DNA from 4 places in the Neptunomonas japonica JAMM 1380 genome. Region 2 is predicted to be linked to each of the others. Evidence: predicted binding sites of a transcription regulator. Region 2 holds the regulator's gene; each other region holds the start of a gene.

Region 1 (3,899 bases), 1.2 Mb from region 2:
CGCCTGCAGCGTCCTCTACTAGGTACTTAACTACACCAATACCACTCAGCAATATCCGGGATAGGCACATAGGACAAGGCTCCAAAGATACGACTAACTTCAGTAAAGCCGGTGGGTGCTCTTTTATAAAATAGGCCTCATACTGATCAAGCACTCTCATCTCTGCATGCGCGGAAGAGCAAAACTGAGTAGAAAAGACAACATTCTTTTCTTCTACCAAGACCTGACCATCAGCATCTAACAACACAGCACCCACGCCGTAATTTCCTGATTGCAGTGCAGCCAACGCTAATTCACAACAACGAAAGCCAGCTTCTTCATCACGAAACTGTGGATTAATCTGATATTCTTTTACAAGTTTAATCAGTTCATCAAACTCCATTATCTCTACCTTACTTCTTAGTCATCCCCACTCTAAATGTCACAACGCGCATATGAGAACTTAAGACCAGAGATCTAGCTGCTGTAGCGACTCGTCTTCTTGATCTTTTAAGCGAAAACCAACACCGAGTAGCCTGACAGGTTTATTCACCCGTTGGTAGCCTTGGCTCATAAGAGCTGACCATAGCTCTTCATTATGTATTAAAGAACGATGTTCAATGGTTGTTTGGCTAAAATCATTAAATTTAAGTTTAACGAACAAGCCTTGCATTGACCTTTGCTGCTTAAGCTTACCGAAGCGCTGCAGTAATTCATCACTTAAAGCAGGTATATGAGATAAACACTCATCCAAGGAAAGAAGGTCACTTGCAAAAGTATGTTCAACACTAATAGACTTCCTTACCCTGTCTGTAATGATCTCACGCTCGTCAATACCGCGACTCAATTCATAAAGCCTTTGTCCGAAACGACCAAAACTTTCAGTTAACTGGGCGATTGAAAGCTCTCTCAAATCACCACACGTTTGCACATTAATTGATTTGAGTTTCTCAGCAGTTTTGCGCCCTACCCCAAAAAGCTTTCCAACCGGTAAAGCCTGCACAAAACGGTCTACCTCGCTGGGTGTTATGACGAATATACCATTGGGTTTATTCCAATCACTGGCTATTTTAGCTAGAAACTTATTAGGGGCAACACCTGCTGAAATAGTGATGCCCGTTTCATTAACGACTCTTTCGCGTAACATCTGCGCTATACGCGTCGCACTCCCTTGGTGCTCTTTACTGTCAGTCACATCCAAATACGCTTCGTCTAAAGATAAGGGCTCAATACAACTTGAGACGTCACGATAAATGGCCATAATTTGGGCCGATACGTGTCGGTATTTTTCCATCCGCCCAGGAATAACCGTCAATGCGGGGCAAAGTTTAAGCGCATGAGCAGTGGCCATAGCAGAACGAACACCGTACGCACGTGCAGGGTAGTTACATGTCGCTATTACCCCTCGCCTATCCGCACGTCCACCAATCGCTAGTGGAATATCTGTATATTCAGGATTGTCGCGCATTTCGACAGCTGCAAAAAAGCAGTCACAATCACAGTGAATAATTTTTCTCATATATTTTCACACAATGCCGCACATAAGCTGTATATAAAAACAGTATAACTAAAACATTACATACAGCCTAGTACCCGCTATATGAACTAGGTCAACATGGCTCTTACGTCACACTTTTGTCATTATCTCGTCAAATAATTGCCACATAACTGCCATATTATTTTCTACATATTGTTTATTGACAGGATCACAATGTGATTAATGTAGAACGAGTATTGACTCATAAATACCCTGCTTTCTCTGAAAAGCCTGCACCCTTTCGCCGTTCAGCAGTTTATTGCTTACGTCGTTTAGTTCATGAAGATGAAATCAATACTTTCTTAACTCAAAACCAAGGAGCTACAGGTTTTGAATTTGTTGACAAAGTGTTAGATTATTTTAATTTCAGCTACAGCCTCAGTCATGCCGATAGGATGAACATCCCATCGTCAGGCCGCGTCGTTATTGTTGCTAACCATCCTTTAGGTGCTTTAGATGGCTTAGCCCTACTGAAGCTTATTGGTGAAATTCGTCGTGATGTGCGCATTGTTGCTAATGATGTATTGAGTAATTTTGAACAACTCAATTCGCTATTCTTGCCCGTTGATAATTTAGGTAAAAGCACTCGAAAAAATGATATTGAACGTATTACCGATTCGCTGCAAAACGAAGAAGCAGTGATTGTCTTTCCTGCGGGGGAAGTGTCTAGAGCCGGTATGACAGGTATTAAAGACGGAAAATGGAATAGTGGCTTTTTACGCTTTGCACGTAAAGCAAACGCGCCCGTTTTACCTGTTTATTTAGGTGGTAAAAACTCCCCTCTCTTTTACGGCATGTCGTATATTAACAAGTCATTATCAGCGTTGCTTTTACCCAGAGAGATGTTCAATAAACAATCGGTCATCATTCCGATTCGTATAGGCCAAGCAATTCCATATAGCCACATAGATGCCGTTCCTTTATCTACCGCCGAAAAAACCAAACTTTTACGTAAACACTTATACCGCATCGCAAAACGAAAAAGCCCTCTATTTATCACAGAAAAAACCATTGCTCACCCACAAGACAGGCGCGTACTAAAACAAGAGCTCAGATCATCAGAGCTTTTGGGTGAAACGGCTGATGGAAAAAAAATATACCTATTTGACTACCGCCCTGACTCAGCTGTTATGCAAGAAGTAGGAAGATTACGAGAAATATCTTTTCGCTGTGTAGGCGAAGGCACTGGAGAGAACAAAGACTTAGATAAGTATGATCGCTACTACCGACACCTAATTTTATGGGACGAGGAAGATCTTGAAATCGCAGGAGCATACCGGTTGGCAGAAGCACACAAACTCATTCATGACTCTGGGAGCCCCCTCTATAGTGAAACGCTGTTTCAGTACAATCACACGATGACACCCTATTTTGAGCAAGGAATAGAGCTAGGGCGTAGCTTTGTACAACCTCGTTACTGGGGAAGACGAAGTTTAGATTACCTATGGTACGGTATCGGCGCATACTTAAAGAAACACCCTGAGGTACGCTATATGTTTGGCCCAGTAAGCCTAAGTAATAGCTACCCAAAACCCGCAAAAGATATGCTGGTCTGGTTTTACCAGCATTATTTTGGCGCCAGTGAGCAGCTGGCAAAAGCAAACATGCCTTATAAGTTATCAGACGAAGAAACAGACAACTTACATACCCTGTTTTCTGGTAACGACTACAAGTCTGATTTTAAAATTCTCAAAGAGCAACTGGATTATTTAGGTGTATCAGTCCCCACACTTTATAAACAGTACAGTGAGCTTTGTTCTGCTGGCGGTGTTTGCTTTATGGATTTTGGAATTGATGCTGATTTTAACTATTGCGTCGATGGCTTAGTAATGGTCGATATGCATTTTGTTAAAGATAAAAAATACCAACGCTATGTAGGCGGCCAACTACCTGCACATGAAAACCATTAACTACATCAGCAAAAACTTCCCTAAGCGAGCACTGCGCGATATTCTGTAATAACTATTCGAATCACTGAGTGCATAATGAGCCCTGTAGTTATTATCATTTTAGGAACAATTCTGATCACAGGAATGCTCTGGATAAGAGCATTACCTGCACAGCGACGCAGTTTTGCTCTTTTTAAATTAGTAGTTTTGCTCTTAATAGCCATCATTGTGATTTTAACAATCACAGGACGTCTTCCTTGGATGGGCGCATTACTGGCCAGTTTTTTTCTTCTCTTCAAAAAATACAACCTGATCTTCAGGGCAATACCTTTTCTACAACACTTCTTCAAAAAAACCAATCAACACCAAAATGGGAGTCCAAAAAGCCGTTCAAAGATGACTCGCCAGGATGCACTAAACATTCTCGGATTAATTGAAGGCTGTACTAAGGAAGATATTATTAAGGCGCACAGAAAACTCATGCAAAAACTTCA
Region 2 (3,899 bases):
CTTCATCGTTTAATATTAGGAGGGAAAATGCGAGGCAATCCGGTAAAAGGAGCAGGGTATTTGCTCAGAGGGTTCAGTATGTTGCCTGAACCCGGCATTCGGCAATTTGTATTGATACCGATGCTGATCAACATATTGATATTTTCCGGTGCAATTTGGCTACTGGTTAACGAGTTTGAAGGCTGGGTTAATTATTGGTTGGGGCAACTACCGCAGTGGATGTCGTTCCTGGATTGGTTGTTGTGGCCGCTGTTTGCTGTGTTGGTATTAATTACGGTGTATTACGGTTTCTCAATGGTGGCTAACCTAATTGCCGCGCCTTTTAATGGCTTCCTATCAGAGAAGGTTGAGAAGATGCGTAGCGGCGCGGTTATGGCGGATGAGGGCTGGAAAGGGATGTTGGCTACCGTTCCTCGTGCGTTGCAGCGTGAGCTATCAAAAGTTGCTTATTATTTACCACGTTTGCTTTTACTATTGATTATCAGCTTCATTCCCGTAGTGAATGTTATTGCACCTTTCTTATGGTTTTTGTTTGGTGCGTGGATGATGGCTATCCAATATTGCGATTATCCGATGGATAACAATAAAGTTAGTTTTAGGCAAATGAAGGTTATGCTGGCTGAACGGCGCTTAACATCACTTAGTTTTGGCGCCCTTGTTCAAGTTGGCATGATGATACCGCTGGTAAATCTAATTATGATGCCGGCTGCTGTTATTGGAGCGACATTATTTTGGTGTGAAGAGCATTGCGCTAAGCAAAAAGTGGGTCATTAAAGAGACCCTTAGACAATAGACTCCAAGGGTTTTACTTTGTCTAACATGTCCAGAGGAAAGTGGCAGCTGAATAGGCTGCCTTTGCCAAGTTGGCTTTCAATAGTCAATTTGGCTCCATGGCGATGTAAGGCGTGCTTTACTATCGCTAACCCTAGTCCTGTCCCACCGGTTGAGGAGGAGCGTCCCTCATCAACACGGTAGAACCTTTCGGTCAGGCGTGATAAATGAATAGACTCAATACCTAACCCATTATCTTGTACAGCAAAGTGTCCACCTTCTTGGTCAACCCACCACTGAATATTGATTTCCCCTTTTTGCGGTGAATACCTGACTGCATTAAAAATTAAGTTTGAGAATGCACTGTGGAGTTCTTGAGGCTGGCCTAAAAGGTCATATTCTGTGTCTATATTTAGCGTAATCTCATGTGTTTTATTTTGTGAACGCGCCAAAATAAGAGCATCTTGTTGGATAGAGTGGAGCATTTCTTGAATACGTATAGGGTTCTCATCTGGAATATGCTGGCTAGCTTCTAAGCGTGATAAGAAGAGTAAGTCAGCGACTAAGCTTTCCATACGACTCGCCTGAATTTGCATTTGATTCATAGCGCGGGTTAACGGTTTTGGCAGTTCTTGGTCAAGAAACGTTTCTAAATAGCCACGTATAACGGTCAGCGGAGTACGTAATTCATGAGATGCGTTGGCGACAAAATCCTGTCTTGTTTGCTCAAGTCGAACGAGCTGTGTGATATCACGCGCAACTAAAAGGCGATCGCCAAAACCAAATTCTGTAATCTGATATTGCAGAACGGTGTCATTTAATACTGGGCTTGGTAACTGCAGAGGGTCCTCATAATTACCTTTGCGAAAATAGCGAATGAAGCGAGGGTCACGTAATAGGTTAATTACAGGCTTACCGCGATCAGCTGATGCTTTGAGTCCAAGTAAGCGGTCTGCTGATAAATTCCACCATTCAAGATTATTATGCTGATCAATAATAACAAAGGCATCGGCAAGAGCTGATGAGGATTGTTGAAAACGCACAATGATGTCTTTTAACTGTTTGGTTTTACCTTGTTGGCGTTTTTGAATACGTGCTAAATCATCAAAAATATCACCCCACGCTCCTTGTGCTTCTGGCGGTATGGTATCGGAGCGTTGCAGCCAGGTTCTAAGCTTTTCTGTCTGACGTATTTGCAAAATACACCAGATAGATAAGCCCACAACTAAGCCCCAACTTAGATACCCGATAAGTAGCCCTATTGTTGCAGATATGAATGCAATAATAATAAGATTACCGAAAGATGCATGTGGCGAGTTTTGCATAAAATCCGTTTTACTCTGTAGTATTAGACAGCTTAATTAAGCTACTTTTGTTGAGAAACGATAACCCGTACCTCTGACTGTTTGTACCAGATAATCATGTTGATTACCTAACGCTTTGCGTAAGCGGCGAATATGCACATCGACCGTTCGTTCTTCTACATAAACGTTACCACCCCATACCATATCTAATAGTTGGCCTCGTGAATATGCACGATCTTGATGGGTCATAAAGAATTGTAATAAACGAAACTCGGTTGGCCCAAGGTCAATAGGGTTTTCATTTGATGTGACGCGATGCGACACAGGATCAAGTGTTAAACCGTCAACAGAGACTGGGTCTTCAATACCTTTAGGTGTAGCACGTCTTAACACTGCTTTTAGACGAGCAACTAGCTCACGAGGCGAAAACGGTTTAGTGATGTAGTCATCAACACCGGCTTCTAAACCTTTTACCTTATTCTCTTCTTCGCCTTTGGCCGTCAGCATAATGATGGGGATGTCAGCGGTTGTTTCATCCTTTCGCAGGCGTCGCGCTAGCTCGATGCCGCTCATGTTAGGCATCATCCAATCGAGCAAAATCATGTCAGGTTGTTGATCAACAATCATGGCATGTGCTGTTTGTGCATTGTCTGCTTCGCTACATTCATACCCTGCCATTTCAAGAGCAACAGCAATCATTTCACGAATGGGTGCTTCATCATCAACAATTAGAACTTGTTTACTAGTAGACATGTTAACCGTCCCTACGCATAAAATATGTCGGGAGTATTACACTGCTTTTATATGACATAAATGTTACATCTATGTCTTAAAGTGTCATATAGTGCAGAAAAATGCCTGCAAAAACAGCTAATCCAGCATAATGATTGTTTAGGAACGCTTTAAAGCACGGCTCACGCTCTCGGTCTTTAATCAAAAATTGTTGGTATATAAAGAGAATGGCAGCTATCGCTACGCCTAAATAGAAGCTCCAACTAAAGTTAAGTTGTTGGCCCACTAAAAGGAAAATAATGAGGGTTAATAGCTGTAAAGCACCAATAATTATTTTGTCTAAATCTCCAAATAAAATGGCAGTAGATTTCACACCGATTTTTAAATCATCGTCACGATCCACCATGGCATACATAGTATCGTAAGCCACAGTCCATAGTATTTTGGCTATATAGATGAGCCAGGCAATGGTAGGGATGGATTCGTTTACCGCGGTGAATGCCATTGGAATAGCCCAACCAAAAGCAGCGCCAAGAACGACTTGTGGTAAGTGAGTATGACGCTTCATAAAGGGATATAAAGAAGCTAAAAACAACCCACCAAATGACATTAAAATAGTCATTTTATTAGTGAAAAGCACCAAGCTAAATGCAGTTAGCATCAATACGGCAAACAGAGTCAGTGCTTCTTTACTACGAATACGGCCGGTTGCCAGCGGGCGTTGTGAGGTACGTTTAACGTGAGCATCTATTTTTCTGTCAGCAAAGTCATTGATAACGCAGCCAGCTGAGCGAGTGAGGAAGACACCTAGTACAAAGATAATAATAAGTTTGGTGTCGGGGATGCCTTCTGCCGCTATCCATAACGCGCAAAGCGTTGGCCAAAGTAGTAGATAGCTTCCAATGGGGCGATTAAACCTTGTTAGATCAATATAGATCGCAAAGCGCTCCCGAAGGGATAAAGCAGGCTGTGGTATGGTTTCTGACATGGCGTTAGTATCGGCAAGTTTGAATTATGGGGTGTAGTGTACCTTCTCCAGTGCTGGGAGAAAAACTTCACATACAAGGAGAGGTTTTCCTGATAGGAAAAACT
Region 3 (3,899 bases), 1.6 Mb from region 2:
AAGTTATACGCGCTAGAAAGAATGCGTTCTTGCGGCATACATATTGTAACTCGTGAGATGGTCGCTTTTGAGTGGATGCAAAAATCAGGGACAGAGACATTCAAGCGCATCAGCAAAGAATATCTACGCTAGACCCCATAGGGGCAGAACCACCCTGCCCTTAACAGAAAAAAACTCTCGAAACGCCCCGAAAACCCATACTTTCGTCTGATATCAGACGCATAACAGAAAAAATCACCAAGCATAACTCTATAAAATTTCCGCCGATAATTCTAATAACGTGAAAAACGAAAACTCCCTGGAGACTAGTGTATATGCAATCAATTATCGATTCTGTAAATGGAATCATCTGGAGCCCAGCTCTTATCTATCTGTGCCTTGGTGCAGGCTTGTTCTACTCAATTCTTACTCGCTTTGTCCAAGTACGCATGTTCGGCGAAATGTGGCGTTTGCTATTTTCTGGCAGCAGCTCCGACAAAGGAATTTCCTCTTTTCAAGCCCTAGCTGTATCGCTTTCAGGGCGTGTTGGTACCGGTAACATAGCAGGTGTAGCAGCGGCCATTGGTTTTGGTGGTCCGGGTGCTGTGTTTTGGATGTGGGTTGTTGCTTTTCTTGGCGCAGCTACGGCTTATACAGAGTCTGCATTAGGGCAGATTTATAAAGAAGAACACGAAGGTCAGTACCGCGGTGGTCCGGCATTTTATTTTGAAAAAGCGATGGGCCAAAAATGGTTTGCATGGATTTTTGCTATTGCAACTATTCTAGCCTGTGGCGTGATGCTGCCAGGTGTACAGTCTAACGGTATTGGCAACGCAGCAGAACTAGCATTCGGTTCAGGCGGTATGGTCAGCACTTCAATGGGTGATCTGAGCCTTACCAAAATTATAGCGGCTATCAGTATTGTACTGGTGCTTAGCTTCATCATCTTCGGTGGTGTAAAACGTATTGCTAACTTCACTCAGGTTGTTGTTCCATTCATGGCACTGGCTTACATCGTTATTGCTTGTTCAGTTATTGCACTTAACTTAGAACAGCTACCTGATGTTATCAGCATGATTTTTGCTGATGCATTCACACCAATGGCCGGCATGGGCGCTGCGATAGGCTGGGGCGTTAAACGTGGCGTTTACTCAAACGAAGCAGGACAAGGTACCGGCCCTCACGCAGCAGCAGCGGCTGAGGTTGAGCACCCAGCACAACAAGGTTTAGTGCAGGCGTTCTCTGTTTATATTGATACGCTGTTTGTTTGTTCTGCAACTGCATTCATGATTCTAATCACAGGCGCTTATAACGTACACGGTGCAGGCGAAGGTATTTTCCTCGTTCAGAACTTAGCTGCAGATATCGCGGCTAACAGCCCTGCTTACACGCAAACTGCTGTTGAACAAGTACTACCAGGCGTAGGTAAGCCATTTATCGCACTGGCTCTATTCTTCTTCTCATTCACCACTATTCTTGCTTATTACTACATTGCAGAAACCAACCTTGCTTACCTAAAACGTACACTTAAGTTACCTGGTTTCAATTTCTTACTTAAGTTTGTATTGCTAACGGCAACTTTCTACGGAACTGTTAAAACTGCAAACCTTGCATGGGGTCTTGGCGATGTCGGTGTTGGCTTGATGGCATGGCTGAACATTGTTGGTATTTTGATCATATTCTTCATCTCAAAACCCGCAATAAAAGCGTTAAAAGATTACGAAGCACAGCGCAAAGCAGGCGTCAAAACCTACACTTTCAACCCAGAGAAACTGGGAATTAAAGGTGCTGACTTCTGGGCGAAGCGTTATGCTAACTCTCAAGAAAAAGCACGTGAAAAAGATATTGCTTAATATCTAACCCTTCCCATAAAAGCCGCTCTCTTAGAGTGGCTTTTTCATTTCTCCTGTCATCTAATTACCACAGATTCTTCATATTTCTGACATGTCTAGATAACTGGTCTGTCACATATCACTTCTAATATTTCTCTAACAAAAAAGAGGAATACTCCATGTCGATAATTACTATATCGGGCGTAAAAAAATCATTTTCAAAAAACAACTACGCGCTTAAAGGTATTGACCTGTGTATTGATCAGGGTGATATGGTTGCTCTTATCGGTCCTTCCGGTTCAGGAAAATCAACCCTGATGCGGCACATCTCTGGCCTTACATTAGCTGATAAAAAAACACCTTCTAGCGTATCTGTATTCGATACGCCTATTCAGCTACAAGGCAAACTACATAAAGATATTCGCCGTTCTCGAGCACGTATCGGTAACGTCTTTCAGCAGTTCAACCTTATCAGCCGCTTGAGCGTATTAACCAACGTATTAATTGGCGGCTTGAGTCGTGTACCGACCTATCGCAGCCTGCTTGGCTGGTTTACTGATGCCGAAAAACAAGAAGCACTCAATGCTCTTGATCGCGTTGGCTTACGTGAATTTGCTTTACAACGTGCGTCACAACTTTCTGGTGGCCAACAGCAACGTGTCGCTATTGCACGAGCTTTAATGCAGAAAGCCGAAATCATTCTGGCAGACGAGCCTATCGCATCTTTAGACCCTGAGTCATCACGTCAAGTGATGGAGATTCTTCAAGACATTAACATTAAAGATGGCATTACCGTTGTAGTCACATTGCATCAGGTCGATTACGCACAAAAATACTGCCAGCGTGCCGTTGCACTGCGCCAGGGAGAAATATTCTTCGATGGTCGAATCAACGAATTGAGTAGAGTACAACTGACCCAGTTATATGGAACCCAACAGCAGAATCAGCGGCCGGACGCCGTATCCAATGATCAGCTGTCACCTAGCTTTGAACTAACTCCTGCTTAACTAAACTCCATCAACGAGAACCCAACTGATGAAACTGAAAAAACTATTTTCTAAACTAGCGACGGGCCTAGCATTAACCTCAGCGCTGTCGGGCGTAACGCTTGCTCAAGCTGAAGAGATTAAAGCGCTTAACTTTGGCATCATTTCCACCGAATCCTCGCAGAACCTAAAAACTGTCTGGGTTCCTTTCCTTAAAGATATGTCAGAACAGATGGGAGTGAAGATTAAACCATTCTTTGCTTCTGACTACGCCGGTATTATTCAGGCTATGCGCTTTAATAAAGTCGATGTCGCTTGGTTGGGTAACAAATCAGCGATGGAAGCTGTAGATCGCGCAGGTGGCCAGATTTTCGCTCAAACGGTTGATGTATCCGGCAACCCTGGCTATTGGAGTTTGTTACTTGCTAACAAGAACAATGACAAGATCAACAATGTTGACGATATGCTGAAATACAGTAGTGAACTGGCCTTTGGTAACGGCGACCCTAACTCAACTTCAGGCTTTTTAGTACCAGGCTACTATGTGTTTGCTAAAAACGATGTTGATCCCAAAAAAGCCTTTAAACGCATAACCAATGCTAACCACGAATCCAACATTCTTGCCGTAGCCAATGGCCAAGTAGATGTGGCAACAAACAATACAGAAACCTTAGCACGAATTCAGCTACTCAACCCTGAGAAAGCAAATAACGTGAAAATTATCTGGAAATCACCCCTGATTCCTTCTGATCCAATCGTATGGCGCAAAAACCTTCCGGAAGAAACCAAAAGTGAAATCTATAACTTCTTCATGACCTATGGAAAAACTAACGTGGTCGCGGAGTTGAATACACTGAAAGCATTACAGTGGGCTCCCTTTAAAGCTTCTAGTGATGATCAATTGCTGCCTATCCGCCAGTTGGTACTCTTCAAGAATCGTATCAAACTAATTAATGCTTCAGATATGAGCAATGAAGACAAAGCGCAGAAAGTACAAAAAATTGATAACCAACTGTCTGAATTGAATCGCCGTATGAGTGCAATAGCTGCAGCTTCAGCTAACTAATTCCTCCAGTTAACTCATTAACATGGCTTCAGGTGA
Region 4 (3,899 bases), 350 kb from region 2:
TTTCCGGGGTTGCCAGGAACCGGCATTATTTCGGTTTTAAAGCCAAGGTTATCAAGCCATTCGGCCAATAAAGTGATCACAGAGAGGTTGCTCATATCACGGCCGGGTGTTGTTGAGCTGATAGATGGCGTTGCTATTAGTTGGCCTAGCATTTGTAAAAGGTTGGGAGTTTGTTGAGACATGAAAAAAGCCTGCACATGTTTTTAAGCTATTGTGCAGGCTTTTTTTTAGAAGGTCGAGTGTAACTGATACTGAGAAAATATCAGATCAGACAAACATACCTTTAAACATAAAGAAGAACATTATTGCTAGTAGGGCGCCTGCAGGAAGAGTAATGACCCAAGAGACGAAAATTGTGCCTACTACGCGTAAATTCAAAGCCGCTAGACCACGCGCTAAACCTACACCCAAAACAGCTCCTACGAGTGTATGAGTGGTCGAGATGGGTAGGCCTGTACCTGATGCAACGACGACTGTTGTTGCGGCAGCTAATGTGGCGGCAAACCCGCGACTCGGTGTTAACTCTGTAATGTTATTACCGACAGTGGCGATTACCTTGTGACCGTACATGACGAGTCCAGCAACGATGCCTCCGCCTCCTAGTAGCAAGATCCATACTGGCATCGCGGTTTTTTGTGCAACCTCTCCTCCAGAACCTACAACGCCAACAATGGCGGCAAGCGGTCCGACAGCATTAGCCACATCGTTTGAGCCGTGAGCAAAAGCCATAGCACAAGCGGTAAACATCATTAATACGGCGAAAACTTTCTCTACGCTAGCGAAGTGATAATCACGGTCGGCTGCAACGTCTACTTTTACTTTTCGTAACATAACAATACCGACAAACATGGTAAGTATGCCCACGCCAATAGAGATAAGTGCGCTATTGGTCCAAGATAGATCTAAACCAACATGCTTTAACCCTTTGGTAAAAGTGACCATTGAGATGATAAAGCCGACCATAAAGATATACATTGGCACGTAGCGTTTAGCATTTTTGAAAGGGTCCTCTGTGTCCAGAATTAGCTTTTGTACGCTCCTAAACAGGAAGAATGCAAAAAAGCCTGCGGTGACGGGGGAAACCACCCAGCTAGCTACAATTTTAGAGACTTTAGCCCAGTTAACAGCATCCACAGAGATGCCGACTGCAGCAAAGCCTACAATCGCTCCCACAATAGAATGGGTTGTTGATACGGGCCAGCCATAATGCGTTGCGACTAATAGCCATATACCAGCTGCCAGTAATGCTGACAGCATACCAAAGACAAGAAGTTCGGGGGTGCCAGAGAGCAACGCAGGGTCAATGATACCTTTACGAATGGTTGCTGTTACAGCACCACCGGCTAGGTATGCACCGGCGAATTCGAAAAGGATTGCGATTAAAATAGCTTGCTTTAGCGTGAGAGCTTTAGAGCCGACAGATGTGCCCATAGCGTTGGCGACATCGTTTGCACCAACACCCCATGCCATAAAGAAACCAAACACGCATGCGAGAATGATGATGATATCGCCGTATTGCGCAATAATATTCATATCTATGCCTATATGCTAAAAATTAACGAGCAAGAAGAAGCTGCAAGCGGCTTCCTACCTGTTGCGCGCGATCTGCAAGATCTCCAATCCATCGAATGACCTTGTATAAAAACATGGCATCGATAGGGTGGAGCTGTTTTTCGATAACAAATAGCTGAGAGCGAATTTCACGCTCAAATCCATCATTTATGTGCTCTAAGTCATCCAGCTCAATGAGCATGCGTTCGACAACTTCGACTTCTCGGCCACGAAAACCAGTACTAACGAGTTCGTCGAGTTCATTCAGCGATTGTAAGGCTTGCTCGGATGTTGCTAGCGCAGAGCGCACAAAATCAAGCATAAGTTCCTGGATTTCTACAGGGACTGGCATTTCTCTTCCGAGCATGATGCCGCAAATATCTTTAGCCCTATTGGCTATCTTGTCCTGCATTCGTAGCAGTTCAAGCAAGTCGGTACGCGGAACCGGAAGAAAAATATTGTTAGGTAGGTGTTGGCGAACATCCTTTTTCATAGCATCAGCTTCACCTTCAAGTACAGCAATAGTGTGCTGTATCTTTTTGGCTTCTTCCCAGTCGTCAGCTATCACAGCTTCAAAAAAAGGAAGTAACTGAACAGCACAAGCTTGTGCTTTTGCAATGTGTTCTTGCATCGGTTTGAACGGTGAACGAGCAAACATTTGCAGTATTGGGTTATTGGTGATCATGACCTCACCTGTATAGGATTTAGTTCGCGCGAAGTATACGAGGAGATGTCATTAATTTGTAGTAATAATGACATAAAAATTTAAATTTAAATGCGAGCGTATCACCGATGAGCCTAGAACAAATGTTTGAACTGCATTAGGGCTACCTGAATCTGGGGTTTAGTATATCCTTTTTGACATTAACGATGGCTTTCGAGTTAATGACGGTTAATACGTATGGAGAAACACCTCATGGCAATAGAAACGGAAAGTAAATTAACACTTCCTGCTCATTCGATCGATCGAGTTAAAACGTTATTAACCGCTAGCGGTGCGCAGCAATTAGAAAAGCAGCGGTTATTGAATTGGTATTTCGATACGCCCGGTTTGCAGCTATCAGCTGATAAAGTTGCTTTAAGGATTAGAGAGCAAGATGGCACCTATATCCAGACTTTAAAAACGAAAGGTCAGAGTGTTAATGGTTTGCACCAGCGTGCTGAATGGGAGTGGATAATAGAAAAACCAGAATTACAGCTCGGGCTATTAATGGAAACAGACTGGCCATTGGTTACACAATCAAAAGAATGGGCGAGTGATCTGCACGTTATTTTCGAAACTAATTTTGATCGCTCGATCTGGATGCTTGAGCGGTCAGGGATGCTTGTGGAAATTGCACTTGATCAAGGTGATATAAGTTATACCTCTGTGGCAGGTGATAATTATGTAGATAAAATTTGCGAATTAGAGCTAGAACTTAAAGAGGGCAGTGTTGAGCAATTGGTAGCAATAACGGCAGAATTGGTGGCTGCAATCCCAGAGTTACAACCCAGCGATATCAGTAAAGCTCAAAGGGGATACCAGCTGTATCATCAGGCTATATAGTTCTTTGTCTTACTGGCATGCGTTTAATCACTAAAGATATTGTGACGATAGCCTCTAGTAGTAGGCTTTATGATAAGAGTCATCCTTATTGTTTTATGAGTTTGTTAAGCTCGCAGTATATTTTTGTTAAAGATGGAGTTTTCTATGCAGCAGCCTGATTTATCACTTGTCCCTTCATCTTTGCATACGCTACTGAATAAACAGTGGGAGCGTTTAGCGGATGTTCTTGCAGAAAATGCTGGTTTACTGGTTGGTTCTATTACGAAAGACTTGCTTCAAGTGGTTGTGGGAAGTGATTTTGTTGTTGATCAACTGGTCAAATACCCGCAGATGTTATCTGAATTAATAGAAGACGGTGTTTTGGGTCGGGCTTATCAGAGTGATGAGTATGTCAAGCGCCTTGCTGTGACGATAGCAAAAATTGACTCAGAAGCCGCAATGATGAGCTTGCTGCGTCGCTTTCGGCAAAAAGAGATGGTCCGGCTTATATGGAGGGATTTAACGCGTAAGGCTGCTATGGTTGATACCACTAGAGAGCTAAGCTGGTTAGCAGATGCCATGATAGATGGCACGTTACGTTTACTCTATGAGCAAGGGTGTGAACGTTGGGGTACTCCTTACGGGATCTCTGCTGAGAGCAGTCAAAAAGAACAGCAAAGAATGGTTGTTCTGGGAATGGGTAAATTGGGCGCTAATGAGCTTAATTTGTCTTCGGATATTGATCTGATGTTTTGTTTTCCCATGAATGGCGAAACACAAGGCGCTCGTAAAACCTTGGCCAATCAGGACTTTTTTATACGTT

The links. Region 2 encodes PhoB, which activates phosphate uptake and scavenging genes when phosphate is short. Its sites were predicted from a motif close to TGTCATANNNNTGTCANA; they were not measured.
Region 1: the regulator PhoB is predicted to act here: its motif matches at 1,616-1,633, upstream of NEJAP_RS13345 (GNAT family N-acyltransferase).
Region 3: the regulator PhoB is predicted to act here: its motif matches at 1,887-1,904, upstream of phnC (phosphonate ABC transporter ATP-binding protein).
Region 4: the regulator PhoB is predicted to act here: its motif matches at 2,283-2,300, upstream of NEJAP_RS01305 (TIGR00153 family protein).

The regions. Positions count from the first base shown of each region.
Region 1 is NZ_AP014546.1:2,859,215-2,863,113, forward strand. It holds gene NEJAP_RS13335 (nucleoside deaminase) at 1-382, opposite strand, end outside; gene dinB (DNA polymerase IV) at 443-1,498, opposite strand; gene NEJAP_RS13345 (GNAT family N-acyltransferase) at 1,693-3,426, shown strand; gene NEJAP_RS13350 (DnaJ domain-containing protein) at 3,502-3,899, shown strand, end outside.
Region 2 is NZ_AP014546.1:4,029,828-4,033,726, reverse strand. It holds gene NEJAP_RS19025 (hypothetical protein) at 1-13, shown strand, start outside; gene cysZ (sulfate transporter CysZ) at 28-774, shown strand; gene phoR (phosphate regulon sensor histidine kinase PhoR) at 783-2,096, opposite strand; gene phoB (phosphate regulon transcriptional regulator PhoB) at 2,133-2,828, opposite strand; gene ubiA (4-hydroxybenzoate octaprenyltransferase) at 2,905-3,795, opposite strand; gene NEJAP_RS19000 (chorismate--pyruvate lyase family protein) at 3,820-3,899, opposite strand, start outside.
Region 3 is NZ_AP014546.1:1,501,993-1,505,891, reverse strand. It holds gene NEJAP_RS06845 (hydrolase) at 1-132, shown strand, start outside; gene NEJAP_RS06840 (alanine/glycine:cation symporter family protein) at 315-1,832, shown strand; gene phnC (phosphonate ABC transporter ATP-binding protein) at 1,991-2,818, shown strand; gene phnD (phosphonate ABC transporter substrate-binding protein) at 2,847-3,863, shown strand.
Region 4 is NZ_AP014546.1:288,027-291,925, forward strand. It holds gene argE (acetylornithine deacetylase) at 1-182, opposite strand, end outside; gene NEJAP_RS01300 (inorganic phosphate transporter) at 268-1,533, opposite strand; gene NEJAP_RS01305 (TIGR00153 family protein) at 1,556-2,236, opposite strand; gene NEJAP_RS01310 (inorganic triphosphatase) at 2,468-3,097, shown strand; gene glnE (bifunctional [glutamate--ammonia ligase]-adenylyl-L-tyrosine phosphorylase/[glutamate--ammonia-ligase] adenylyltransferase) at 3,242-3,899, shown strand, end outside.